Regions from separate parts of the Halomonas pelophila genome, predicted to be linked through region 3. Evidence: riboswitches for the same ligand, from Rfam matches in the RefSeq annotation. Region 3 holds a riboswitch; each other region holds the start of a gene.
What was found. A riboswitch is a leader RNA that binds a small molecule or an ion and turns the genes downstream of it on or off. The one in region 3 is predicted to bind thiamine pyrophosphate.
Positions count from the first base shown of each region.

Region 1 (4,340 bases), on a different contig from region 3:
TGTCCGTGTGCCGCCTCTGGTGGGCGGTCGTTGTTCGTCGGCGTCGCCTGCGATTATGCGGGTTCGGCGTCGTCGCCACCATCCTCGCGGGGCGCTTCCTCCGGTTCCGGCGCGACCGGGATGTCCGCCGGGGTCTCCAGGGTAAGGCGACCGAGCTTGCCGTCGCGCAGCTCGTGGAGCAGCACCTCCGCGCCCCGATGCAGGTCGACCTCGCCGCCGGTGCGCAGGCCGCCGCGCTTGGAGGCGATCTCGCTGAGGATGGCGTGGCCGTCGTAGCCTGACAGGGCTAGCAGGTCGACCCGCACGGGGCCGTCGGCATCCACCTGGTCGGCGTCGGGGTGCGCCGTGTACGCCGGCAGCGACTTGAGCTTGTAGCGTGCGCTGAGCGCCTCGGGATAACGCCGGGCCAGCTCGGCGGCGGCGACCACGGCCACGTCGACGTAGTCGATGGCGGTGTCGCGGATGGCGCCGCTGGCGGCCAGGCGGTGGGCGCTGGCCTGGTCCTCGATCTTCGGCCACAGCACCCCGGGGGTGTCGGTCAGCGCCACGCGGCCGCCGATGCGCACCTTCTGCTGGCGCTTGGTGACGGCGGGCTCGTTGCCGGTCTTGGCGATCGTGCGTCCGGCCAGGCCGTTGATCAGGGTCGACTTGCCGACGTTGGGAATGCCCATGACCATCACCCGCACGTCGCGGTCGGCGCGCACCTGGCCGGCCAGCTCGTGGCACAGCTTGGGGATGCGCTTGAGCTCGCGGGCCTGGGTGGTGGTCACCGCCAGGGCCCGGGTGTCGGCCTGGGCGTCGAAGAAGGCCGTCCACTCCCGGGTGCGCTCAGGGTCGGCCAGATCGGCCCGCGAGAGGATCTTGAGCACCGGCTTGTGGCGCGCCAGCTCGGCGAGCATGGGGTTAGCGCTGGAGTAGGGCAGACGGGCATCGAGCACCTCGATCACCACGTCGATCTCCGGCAGCGCCTCGAGGATCTGCCGGCGCGCCTTGTTCATGTGTCCCGGAAACCAGCCGAGCATCGAGCCTCTCCTGCATGAGCGTGAATAAAAACGGCCGTCATCATAGCAGATGGACGGCCGTCTCCGGGCAGGACAGTCGCGGGGCTCGCGGCTACTCGCCGGCGTGGAACTCGATCGCCACCGAGTTGATGCAGTAGCGAAGTCCGGTGGTCTCCCGCGGGCCGTCGGGGAAGACGTGGCCGAGGTGGGCATCGCAGCGTGCGCAGGTCACCTCGGTGCGCTGCATGCCGTGACTGGTGTCGGTCTGCTCCGCGACGCACTTCGGCGTGAAGGGGCGATCAAAGCTCGGCCAGCCGCAGCCGGCATTGAACTTGTGCTCGTTCTCGAACAGCGGCGCATTGCAGCAGACGCAGTGATAGATGCCGTGTTCATCACTCACGTGGTATTTCCCGCTGAAGGCCGGTTCCGTGCCCTTCTCGCGGGTGACGCGGTACTGCTCGGGCGTCAGCTGCTCACGCCATTCGGCGTCGCTCTTCTCGATCTTGCTGCGCATGGACTCTCTCCTCATTGCGTCGTTGAGCCGGCGGCGGGCTCGGCGTCTCGCCCTCATTCTGACATCTTGCCGGGTGGGGGTTTCCAGTGGCGGCCCCTGGCAGGTCACGCGGTATCAACGAGCGGCGAGAGGTGCTTGACAGCTTTCGGGGTCGTCGGTAATATTCGCCGCACCTCGACGAGCGAGCCAATGCGTCCCATTCGTCTAGTGGTCCAGGACACCGCCCTTTCACGGCGGTAACAGGGGTTCGAACCCCCTATGGGACGCCACTCGATTCGTTCAGGTACCGGAGTGCGGGAATAGCTCAGTGGTAGAGCATCGCCTTGCCAAGGCGAGGGTCGCGAGTTCGAATCTCGTTTCCCGCTCCATCTTCCTTTCGAGGAAGGTAGTAGTTTGAAGGTAAAATTGCGTCCCATTCGTCTAGTGGTCCAGGACACCGCCCTTTCACGGCGGTAACAGGGGTTCGAACCCCCTATGGGACGCCACCTTCAGCAGCCGGTAGCAACACAGTGCGAGAAGACCAAGCGGGAATAGCTCAGTGGTAGAGCATCGCCTTGCCAAGGCGAGGGTCGCGAGTTCGAATCTCGTTTCCCGCTCCATTCTTCCTTCGGGTTGATTGGATATGAGTAGGGCCTGCGAGGGTCGCGAGCTGGTACGCCAGCCCGGTAGAATCTCGTTTCCCGCTCCATGTGTCCCATTCGTCTAGTGGCCTAGGACACCGCCCTTTCACGGCGGTAACAGGGGTTCGAACCCCCTATGGGACGCCACTTCTCACAAGCACGCCCTCCAGATCAGCGGGAATAGCTCAGTGGTAGAGCATCGCCTTGCCAAGGCGAGGGTCGCGAGTTCGAATCTCGTTTCCCGCTCCAATCTTGTAAGAAACCCATATCGACAAGCCAAGGCTCGGGTCACGATCCGGAGTGCCGGCCCAGTCGAATCTCGTTTCCCGCTCCAATCTTCTATATGGTCAATATCGACACGCCAAGGCTCGGATCACGATCCGGAGTGCCGGCCCAGTCGAATCTCGTTTCCCGCTCCAGTTTCTAAAAGACCTCCAGTATCCCTCCGGTCAGGCCAAGGCTCACGTCACGAGCTGGAACGCCAGCCCGGCTGTTGCTGCTTGCCTGAATGCGCTATGGTGGCCCGAGACACGGGGTGCGGCAGTGGCCGCTGAGATGATACCCGTCGAACCTGATCCAGTTCACACTGGCGAAGGGATGTCGGCCGGCTCCAGCGCGGCGCCCTCCGCCGCGCAACAAGGAGTCCTCATGGCTGTTTCCTCCCTCCCGCTCGACCAGCAGGTCGTGCTCGTGACCGGCGGCGCTCGCGGTCTTGGCGCCCACCTGACCCGTGCCTTCCTCGACCAGGGCGCCCGCGTGGTGGTCAACTACTACCAGAGCCGCGAGGCCGCCGAGGCGCTGGTGAAGGAGGCGCCGCAGCGGGTCCTGGCCGTTCAGGCCGACGTGCGTGAGGCCGAGGCGGTCAAGGCGCTGTTCGAGCAGGCGCGTGGCCACTTTGGCACTCCGATCACCACCGTGATCAACAACGCCCTGCCCGAGTTCACCTTCAACGGCGACGCGCGTCCCGACGCCGATACGCTCGACTGGGCACGCCTCCAGCAGCAGCTCGAGGGCGTCAACCGCGGCGCGCTGAACACCATCCAGGCGGCGCTTGCCGGCATGCGCGAGCAGGGCGGCGGTCGCATCATCAATGTCGGCACCAACCTCTTCCAGAACCCCGTCGTGCCCTATCACGACTACACCGCCGGCAAGGCCGCACTGCTCTCGCTGACCCGCACCCTCTCCAACGACCTGGGGCCTGACAACATCACCGTGAACATGATCTCCGGCGGGCTGCTGCGCACCACCGATGCGTCCAGCGCGACCCCGGAGGCGGTCTTCGACCTGATCGCGCAGAACACCCCGCTGCGCCGGGTGACCACACCCGAGGAGTTCGCCGACGCGGCGCTGTTCTTCGCCTCGCCCTGGGCGAGGGCGGTCACCGGCCAGAACCTGATCGTCGACGGCGGACTGGTGAAAGGGTGATGAAACCGCGCAACCCCGACGAGAGCCTGCACCTCAACCTGTTCGTGATGGGCTGCGGCCACCATCGCGCGGCGTGGCGGCATCCCGACTCCTGCGCCGAGCGACTCGGCGACATCGCCTACTACGAGTCCCTGGCCCGCACCGCCGAGCGCGGCAAGCTGGATGCGGTGTTCTTCGCCGACGGCATGAGTGCCGGCAGTGTGGAGGACGGCTTCAACTGGCATCTCGAGCCGCTGACCGCGCTCTCCGCCATGAGCCGGGCCACCCGGCGGGTCGGGCTGATCAGCACGCTCTCGAGCACCTTCTACACCCCCTTCCACGCCGCCAGGCTGGTGGGCTCGCTGGATCACATCTCCGGCGGGCGCGTGGGCTGGAACGTGGTGACCTCGATGTTCGACAGCGAGGCGCGCAACCACGGCTACCCGGCCATGCCCCCGCATGCCGAGCGCTATGCGCGCGCCGAGGAGTTCGTGCAGACGGTGCTGGCGCTGTGGGACAGCTGGGCCGACGATGCCATCGAGCGCGGCCGCCAGGGTCGCTACGCCGACCCGGAGAAGGTGCGCCGGATCGACCACCACGGCGAGCACTTCCTGGTGGACGGGCCCCTGAACCTGCCGCGCCCGCCCCAGGGCCATCCGGTGCTGGTGCAGGCGGGCGCCTCCTCCCAGGGGCGCGACCTGGCGGCGCGCTACGCCGAGGCGATCTATGCAGTCGCCTACGACCTCCCGACCGCCCAGGGCTACTACCGGGACATCAAGTCGCGGGTGGAAGCGGCCGGAC
Region 1 covers NZ_JBEGCI010000003.1:185,593-189,932, forward strand. The annotation lists gene ylqF (ribosome biogenesis GTPase YlqF) at 54-1,022, opposite strand; gene msrB (peptide-methionine (R)-S-oxide reductase MsrB) at 1,114-1,515, opposite strand; tRNA gene ABE957_RS04300 (tRNA-Glu) at 1,709-1,784, shown strand; tRNA gene ABE957_RS04305 (tRNA-Gly) at 1,809-1,883, shown strand; tRNA gene ABE957_RS04310 (tRNA-Glu) at 1,925-2,000, shown strand; tRNA gene ABE957_RS04315 (tRNA-Gly) at 2,040-2,114, shown strand; tRNA gene ABE957_RS04320 (tRNA-Glu) at 2,207-2,282, shown strand; tRNA gene ABE957_RS04325 (tRNA-Gly) at 2,310-2,384, shown strand; TPP riboswitch at 2,657-2,750, shown strand; gene ABE957_RS04330 (3-oxoacyl-ACP reductase) at 2,784-3,560, shown strand; gene ABE957_RS04335 (LLM class flavin-dependent oxidoreductase) at 3,560-4,340, shown strand, end outside.
Region 1: another riboswitch for thiamine pyrophosphate. It lies ahead of ABE957_RS04330 (3-oxoacyl-ACP reductase); the one in region 3 lies ahead of thiM (hydroxyethylthiazole kinase).

Region 2 (4,340 bases), on a different contig from region 3:
ACGGCCGACCCTGCGCGAGTTGCTGGGGCGGCTCGCCGCCGGCGGCGGCCACTGCACCATGGTCGGCACCCCGGAGAGCATCGCCGACGAGATGGCGCGCTGGTTCCACGGCCGCGGGGCGGACGGCTTCAACCTGATGCCGCCGTCGCTGCCCGGCGGCATCGAGGACTTCGTGGACCAGGTGGTGCCGGAACTGCAGCGCCGCGGGCTCTTCCGCGAGGAGTACACCGCCACCACGCTGCGCGGCCACCTCGGCCTCGAGCGCCCGGCGGGCCGACGCCCCTAGCGATTCGCTCACGGCGCCCCAGAACGCAAAACGCCCCTCGAAAGGAGCGTTGTCGTGTGGGGCCGTTCTTTATCGGCCGAAAGGTGCTTACCCCTCGAAGCGTCGCGCGCCGGCGCTGAGCACCGCGAAGTCGAAGCGCTGCTTGGCCGGCAGCAGCGCCAGCAGCGCCAGGCCCGTCACGACCGGCATGAAGGTGGCGAGCAGGAAGGATTCCATCAGGGTGGTCAGGGCGTCGCCCGGCGCCGGGAAAAGGGTGAGGCCGGCGACCAGGCCGCTGACGGTAGCGAGCACCGCGGCGCGCCCGTCGAAGCGGCGGTTGAACAGCCCGAAGAACACCGGGAAGGCTGCCGCGCAGCACAGCAGGTCGGCCAGCAGGAACAGGTAGAGCACGCTGTAGCCCTGGGCGGCGACGAAGGTCACCGGCAGTGCCAGCAGCAGGATCAGCCAGCGCGACAGGCGCATCAGCCGCTGGTCGCTGGCGCCGGGCAGCAGGCGCCCGCCGTCGACGGCGATCATGCTCGAGGCGGCGCTCAGGGTGGTGTCGGCGCTGCTCATGACCAGCGCCAGGCCGAGGAAGATCAGCCCCACCGCGAACCAGGCGGGAATGTCGGCGAGCAGCACGCTGAACAGCGCCACCGAACCGTCGCCGGGCAGCCCCAGTCCCACGAACGCCAGGCCGAACAGGCCCATCACGAAGATCATCGGCGCGCTCAGAAGGCCCCCGAGCAGGAAGCCCAGGGCCACGGCGCGGTTGCTCTGGGCGGCGTAGACCCGTTGCCAGTTGCCCTGATAGAAGAGCCCGGTCAGCATCACGGCCAAAAAGAAGGTGAGGCCAGCTTTGAGCCCGCCCAGGTCGGTGATGTCCAGCAGCCGCGGCGCCGTCGCCTCGAGGCCGGCGAGGGTGGGTTTGAGGCCGCCGGCGGCCTGCCAGCCGACGATCAGCAGCACGGCGAGCAGCGGCAGGATCACGACCATCTGCACCTTGTCGGTGAAGATCGAGGCGCGCAGGCCACCGTACAGGGTGTAGAGCAGGGTGGCGGCCATCACCACCGAGCTGGTCGCCCAGAGCGGCACCGGCGCCAGCAGCCCGACCATCTTGGCGATGGCGGTGATCCCCGCGGCCAGGGAGATGAAGAGATAAAACAGCATGATCACCAGGGTGAAGGCGTACATGGGGCGCCCGTAGCGGCTCATCACGAACTCGGTGAGCGAGTGGCCGCCCGGCGAGAGCTCGCGCAGGCGCCGCCCCAGCGGAATCATCACCAGCCGTGGCGCCAGCGAGCCCAGCGCATAGCCGGCAATCGCGCCCAGCCCGCCCCAGGTGGCCGCCTGGGCGGGGCCGAACAGGATCCAGGTGCCCAGCGTCGAGGCCATCAGGGTCAGCACCGTGGCGGTGGCGCCCTGGCTGTTGCGGGCGATGATGAAGTCCTCGAGGCTCTCGGTGTGGCGGCGCGCGTAGAGCATGCCCGGCACGGCAAACAGCGCCGCGAAGGCGATGAGCCACCAGAAGGCATGAGTGGTCGGCAGCATGACGTTCTCCCTAGCATGGAAAGGCCCGGCGCGATGCCGAGCGTCGCTACGAGAGGACGCAGTTGCGTTGGGTGAGAAGCGTGGCCGGATGGCACTTCCTTCCCTTCGCCGGCATGATCCGGATCAGGTTCGAAGGGTTACCGGCCGTGTCGTCGATACACGGTGCCGGAATCTCAGTCCGCAAGGACTCCCCCAGGAATGCGCTCCAGCCTAGGGCCCCGGCGTCACGGGGTCAATACGGCGCGCGACGCCCGCATGAACGATGAGCATGCGAACTGTCTGGCTAGTGGCGTAAGATGGGAAGGTCGCGCCCGGGCGCGCAGGGCCCCGGCCACTGCTTGAGCTGGGGCTTGAACGGCGGCTTGAATTGCGCCGCGGCGCCCCCATCTCAGCGCCCCGTGTGTCGCGCCTCGAGCGTGTTTTTTCTGGCGGGTGCCGACACGGCATCCCATTCATTTTCTTTACGGGATCTTTCATGGCCGAACCGGCTCTTTCCATCCGTGGGTTGACCAAGGTCTACGGCAATGGCTTCGAGGCCCTCAAGGGCATCGACCTCGACGTCGCCCAGGGCGACTTCTACGCCCTGCTGGGCCCCAACGGCGCCGGCAAGTCGACCACCCTGGGCGTAGTCTGCTCGCTGGTGCAGAAGACCGCGGGGAAGATCTCGATCTTCGGCATCGACATCGACACCGACTTCGCCCGGGCCAAGTACCATCTCGGCGTGGTGCCCCAGGAGTTCAACTTCAGCCAGTTCGAGAAGGTCATCGACATCGTGCTGGCCCAGGCGGGCTACTACGGCATGTCGCGTCGCGAGGCGCTGCCCCGCGCCGAGGAGCTGCTCCGAGACCTGAGCCTGTGGGACAAGCGCAACGGCAGCGCGCGGATGCTCTCCGGCGGCATGAAGCGCCGGCTGATGATCGCCCGCGCGCTGATGCATCGCCCGAAGCTGCTGATCCTCGACGAGCCCACCGCCGGCGTCGACATCGAGCTGCGCCGCAGCATGTGGGAGTACATGCGCCGCATCAACCGGGAGGAGGGCGTCACCATCATCCTCACCACCCACTATCTCGAGGAGGCCGAGAGCCTCTGCCGCCGCGTGGGCATCATCAACCACGGCGAGATCATCCGCGACACCAGCGTGCGCGAGCTGCTCGCCGAGCTCGATACCGAGACCTTCCTGCTCGATCTCGCCCATCCGGTGGAGGCGGCCCCGGAGGTCGAGGGCTTCGAGATCAATCGCGTGGACGACGCCCAGCTGGCGGTGGTGGTGCATCGCGGCCAGCGCCTCAACGACGTCTTCGAGTCGCTCACCGAGCAGGGCATGCAGGTGATGTCGATGCGCAATCGCGCCAATCGCCTCGAGGAGATGTTCGTCTCCATGGTGGAGGACGGCCAGCAGAAGGAGGCGCGCCCATGAACCCCCAGCAGATCGCCATCGCCCTCTGGACCCTGGTGGTCAAGGAGATCAAGCGCTTCACGCGGATCTGGCCGCAGACCCTGCTGCCGCCGTCGATCACCATGACGATGTACTTCATCATCTTCGGCAACCTGATCGGCTCGCGGATCGGCGAGATGGACGGCTACAGCTACATGGACTTCATCGTCCCCGGGCTGATCATGATGGCGGTGATCACCAACAGCTACTCGAACGTGGCATCATCCTTCTTCTCCAACAAGTTCCAGCGCTCTATCGAGGAGATGATGGTCTCGCCGATGCCCAACTGGGTGATCTTGAGCGGCTTCGTGCTCGGCGGCATGGTCCGAGGCCTGGGCGTGGGGCTGATCGTCACCGTCGTGTCGCTGTTCTTCACCCGCATCGAGGTGGCCCATCCGCTGCTCACGGTGTTCGTGGTGGTGCTCACCGCGGCGCTGTTCGCCATCGGCGGCTTCATCAACGCCCTGCTGGGCAAGAAGTTCGACGACATCTCCATCGTGCCGACCTTCGTGCTGACCCCGCTGACCTACCTGGGCGGCGTCTTCTACTCGATCTCGCTGCTGCCGGACTTCTGGCAGGGCGTCTCGATGCTCAATCCCATCCTCTACATGGTCAACGTCTTCCGCTACGGCTTCCTCGGGGTCTCCGACATCCCCGTGGGCTGGGCGCTGGCGGCGGTGCTGGCCTTCATCAGCGTGCTGTATGGCGTTGCGCTGTGGATGCTGAAGCATGGCAAGGGCATCAGGAGCTGACATGACCCAACACCGACCCGACACCCTCGAGCACGCCCCGCTGGGGCGCGAGTCCGCCTATCCCGAGCACTACGATGCCGGGCTGCTCTATCCCATCCCCCGGGCCGCCAACCGCGCGCCGCTGGGCATCGAGGAGGGCGCCTTGCCCTTCGTCGGCGAGGACGAGTGGCACGCCTTCGAGCTCTCGTGGCTCAACGCCCGGGGCAAGCCGCTGGTCGCCGTGGCGCGCTTTCGCCTGCCGGCCGAGTCGCCTTACCTGATCGAGTCCAAGTCCTGGAAGCTCTACCTCAACGGCTTCAACCAGACCCGCTTCGAGAGCCGCCAGGCGGTGATCGAC
Region 2 covers NZ_JBEGCI010000003.1:190,186-194,525, forward strand. The annotation lists gene ABE957_RS04335 (LLM class flavin-dependent oxidoreductase) at 1-286, shown strand, start outside; gene ABE957_RS04340 (sodium:solute symporter family transporter) at 374-1,816, opposite strand; TPP riboswitch at 1,900-2,020, opposite strand; gene ABE957_RS04345 (ABC transporter ATP-binding protein) at 2,292-3,233, shown strand; gene ABE957_RS04350 (ABC transporter permease) at 3,230-4,003, shown strand; gene queF (NADPH-dependent 7-cyano-7-deazaguanine reductase QueF) at 4,005-4,340, shown strand, end outside.
Region 2: another riboswitch for thiamine pyrophosphate. It lies ahead of ABE957_RS04340 (sodium:solute symporter family transporter); the one in region 3 lies ahead of thiM (hydroxyethylthiazole kinase).

Region 3 (4,340 bases):
CTACGAGAGCAAGCTGATCTTCCAGGCCTGGCACGACGAGACCCTGCTGCTGCGCTCCGCCGAGGCCCCCGAGGCCCCGCTCACTCCGCTGCGCAACGGCTTCGGCAACGCGCGCCTCGATGACTACGAGTGGCGGGTCTTCGCCCTGGACGCCCCGGGCAGCCCGCGGCGGGTGCTGGTGGCGGAGCGCGAGGACGTGCGCGGCGAGCTGGTCACCGCCATCGCCCTGCGCACTCTGATGCCGGACCTGCTGGGGCTGCCGGTGCTGAGCCTGCTGCTGTGGTGGGCCATCGGCTGGGGCCTGCGGCCGCTGTCGCAGCTGGCCGCGCAGATCCGCAGCCGCGACCCCCAGAACCTGCAGCCGCTGGTCATGCAGCGGCTGCCCCGTGAACTGGAGACCATCGCCGGCGCCCTCAACCGGCTGCTCAAGCGGATTCGCGCCCTGCGTGCCCGGGAGCAGCGCTTCATCGCCGACGCCGCCCACGAGCTGCGCACGCCGCTGGCCGTGCTCGACCTCCACGCCCAGAATGCCCTGGCCGCCGACGATCCCGAGGACCGCCGCGAGGCGCTCGACCAGCTGCGCGGCGGCGTGGCGCGGGTCACGCGGATGGTCTCGCAGCTGCTCACCCTGGCCCGGCTCGAGCCCGAGCAGGAGGGCGACGGCCAGGGGCGCGAGATCGCCCTGCTCCCCGAGGTGCGCGAGGCGCTGGCCAAGCTGATGCCGCTGGCCGTGGAGGGTCGCCAGGAGCTTCAGCTGGAGGCCGAAGAGACGGCGGACTGGCGGCTCGAGGTGGAGCCCGGCACGGTCGACACCCTGCTGCAGAACCTGGTCGGCAACGCCCTGCAGCACTCGCCGGCCGGCGCGCTGATCCGCATCCTGCTCACCGCCGGGCAGGACGCCGTGACGATCACCGTGGAGGACCAGGGACCGGGCATCCCGGCTCAGCAGCGCCAGCAGGTGCTGGCGCGCTTCCACCGCGGCGGCCCCGGCGCCGGGGCCGGCCTGGGGCTCTCTATCGTCGACCGCCTGCTGCAGCGCCATCATGGCCGGCTGCGGCTCGGCGACGCCCCGGGCGGCGGCCTGAGCGTCATGGTCACGCTGCCGAGAACGCCCCGTGCGGCCGACGCGGTGCCGTCACGCGATGGTCATCTCCCCTTAAGCGGTCGTTAAGACGCCCCCCGTAGCGTCAAGGGGGGCTGGAGCAGATGCTCGGCCCGGCCATGACGAGGAGACGCCTGCATGCACACGATCACTCAGGAAAACCTTTCCGCCAGCGCCCGACAGGCTGGCCGGCTGGTCGTCGCGGGCCTGCTGCTGCTGACCCTCGGTGCGCTGCTGGTCGGCTGGGAGCCGGTGGCGGTGCCGCTCGAAGTGGTCGCCCTGGGAGCGACGGGCCTGGTGCTGATGACGCCGGGCATGAGCCGCCAGAATGAGGTCATGGAGGCCCTCTACAGCCTGACCCTGGCCAGCTTGATCACCCTGATCGGCATTCAGCTGCTGGCCTGATGCGCGGCCTTTACAGCCGCGCGGACGACAGGGATAGTGAGGTCTGACGACAGGGGCGCCGCGACGAGCACGCCGCGGCTGAGACGCACCCTCGGAACCTGACCCGGACAATGCCGGCGTAGGGAGTCGTGCAGCGCCGACCTTCCGTCGACCTGCACCTCCCTCGCCGGGGAGGCCCCATGCACCACATCGATCCCGCCACGCACCTGGCCCGGGTGCGCGAGACCCGCCCGCTGGTCCACAACATCACCAACCATGTCGCCATGAACAGCATGGCCAACGTGCTGCTGGCGATCGGCGCTTCGCCGGCCATGGTCCACGCCCGCGAGGAGGCCGCCGAGTTCACCGCCCTGGCCAGCGCCCTGACGATCAACATCGGCACCCTCTCGCCCCACTGGGTCGAGGCCATGGAGGCCGCCGCGCTGGCGGCCGGAGAGACGGGGCGCCCCTGGGTGCTGGACCCGGTGGCGGTGGGCGCCACGCGCTACCGGCGCGAGACCGGCGCGCGGCTGCTGGCGCTCGCGCCGGACGTGATCCGCGGCAACGCCTCGGAGATCATCGCCCTGGCGGGCGGCGCCGGCGGCGGACGCGGCGTGGACAGCACCGACCCCGCCGAGGCGGCCCTCGAGGCCGCCCGCCGCCTGGCAAAGCACACCGGCGGCGTGGTGGCGGTGACCGGCGAGGTGGACCTGGTCACCGACGGCCGGCGCCTCGCCCATGTCGCCGGTGGGCACCCGCTGATGCCCCGGGTCACCACCCTGGGCTGTGCGCTGACCGGCGTGGTGGCGGCCTTCGTGGCCGGCGCCGACGATCCCTTCGAGGCGACGGTGGCGGCGCTGGCCGGCTACGCCGTGGCCGGCGAGCTCGCCGGCGAGGTGGCCCGTGGCCCCGGCAGCTTCGCGGTGGCCTTCCTCGACGCCCTCTATCACCTGGACACCGAGGCCCTCGCCGAGCGGGCCAAACTGGAGGTTGCCGATGCCCCTTGATCTCTCACTCTATCTCGTCACCGACGCCGGACTCTGCGCCGACCATGGCCTGGAGGAGACGGTACTCGCCGCGGTCCGCGGCGGCGTGACCCTGGTCCAGCTGCGCGACAAGCACGCCAGTGACGCCGAGATGATCGACCAGGCCCGCCGCCTCAAGGCGGCGCTCGCGGGCAGCGGCGTGCCGCTGATCATCAACGACCGGCTGGAGGTGGCGCTCGCCGCGGGCGCCGACGGGCTGCACATCGGCCAGGACGACGGCGACGTGGCCAGGGCCCGCGCGGCGCTGGGTCCCCAGGCGATCCTCGGGCTCTCGGTGCAGACCCACGAGCAGCTCGCCCGCCTCGACCCGAGCGCCCTGGACTATCTCGGCCTGGGTCCGGTGTTCGCCACCCCCAGCAAGCACGACCACGCCGAGCCGCAGGGCTTCGACGGCCTGGCCGCCCTGGTGGCGGCGAGCCCGCTGCCCAGCGTGGCCATCGGCGGGCTCAAGGTCGAGCATGCCGAGGCGGTGCGCCAGGCGGGCGCCGACGGCCTGGCGGTGATCTCCGCCATCTGCGGCACCCCGGACCCAGAGGCCGCCGCCCGCGCCTTCCCGCGCCGCTGAACGCTCCAAACGCACCGCGCTCCGCGGATGACCTCCCCGGAGACCCGGCGTAAAAGCGCCCCCGGCCCGAATGGGCCGGGGGCGCTGTGACGAGGAGGCCGGACCGAGTCAGCGCGAGGGCGTCTGCTCGAAAGGCCGGCGGTCGCCGTGCACCATGCCCGCGATGAGGTTGTCGCGGCGCTTGTGGCTCTCCCAGAGCGCGCCGAGCACGTGCAGGGGCACCAGCACGAGAATCGCATTGCTCATCAGCTCATGGACCTCCTCGACCCATGCCACCCCCCAGAAGCGATCGGTCTCCTCCATCATATAGCCGGTCGCTCCGAGCCCCAGCAGCAGGGCCAGCAGCGTCAGCATCATCACCGCCCCCAGCGGGGTATGGGTGATGCCGGGGGTCGACCGGGCAGCTCCGACGGCGGGACGCAGCGACGCGCGAAGGCGCCCGGGGGTCGGCCAGAAACTCGTCCAGCGGGCCGACCAGGGGCCGACGAAGCCCCAGAGAATCCTCACGCCGATCAGCGCCACCACACCGTAGCCGATCCACTGGTGCCAGCGCTCGCCCTCCTCGGTGACGAACGCGTTGGCGGCGACGCCCGCCACCAGCGACCCGTGCACGAGTCGCACCAGCGGATCCCAGACGCGGACTCGTCGGCGGCTCGTCTCGTTGCTCATGACGCGGCCTCCTTCAGTCGATCTCCTGCTTGACGATGCTGCCGTCGACCGGATTGAAGTAGATCTCGACGCGACGCTGCTGATCGTCCCAGCCGTAGATCTCGTAGCAGCTGCCGTCGGTGGTCTTGAACGTCTTGACCTCGTAGCCCATGTCGGCGATCTGCTGCTGCATCGCCTCCTCGCTCATCCAGTCGCTCTGCGGGGCTTCGGTGCAGGTCGGCCCGGCCAGGGCCGCCAGGCTTGCGGTCATCAGGCCGGTGGCGAGAGTGCCGGTGATCAGGGTGCGCTTCATGACAGAATCTCCAGAGAGTCGGTGTCGAAGGGCCACCCGCGCGGTCGCGGCGGCCCGCCCCCGCCGATGTTGGGGGACAGGCGCATCATCGAGCATCGGGCTTAGGAGAGGCTTAAGGTGCGAGGGAGGTGAGACAGGCCACGTCGAGAGGCTCGCGCCGGCCGCGAGGCCTCAGGCGGTGGGCCGGCGCTTCAGGGTGGTGCGCCGCTCGTGGTGGGCGATGGCCAGGCCGCTGGCGATGATCAGGGTGCCGCCGACGAAGACCCACAGGTCCGGCACCTC
Region 3 covers NZ_JBEGCI010000001.1:326,479-330,818, reverse strand. The annotation lists gene ABE957_RS01525 (ATP-binding protein) at 1-1,171, shown strand, start outside; gene ABE957_RS01520 (hypothetical protein) at 1,241-1,507, shown strand; TPP riboswitch at 1,549-1,649, shown strand; gene thiM (hydroxyethylthiazole kinase) at 1,687-2,493, shown strand; gene thiE (thiamine phosphate synthase) at 2,483-3,097, shown strand; gene ABE957_RS01505 (cytochrome b/b6 domain-containing protein) at 3,206-3,766, opposite strand; gene ABE957_RS01500 (PepSY domain-containing protein) at 3,780-4,058, opposite strand; gene ABE957_RS01495 (DMT family transporter) at 4,230-4,340, opposite strand, start outside.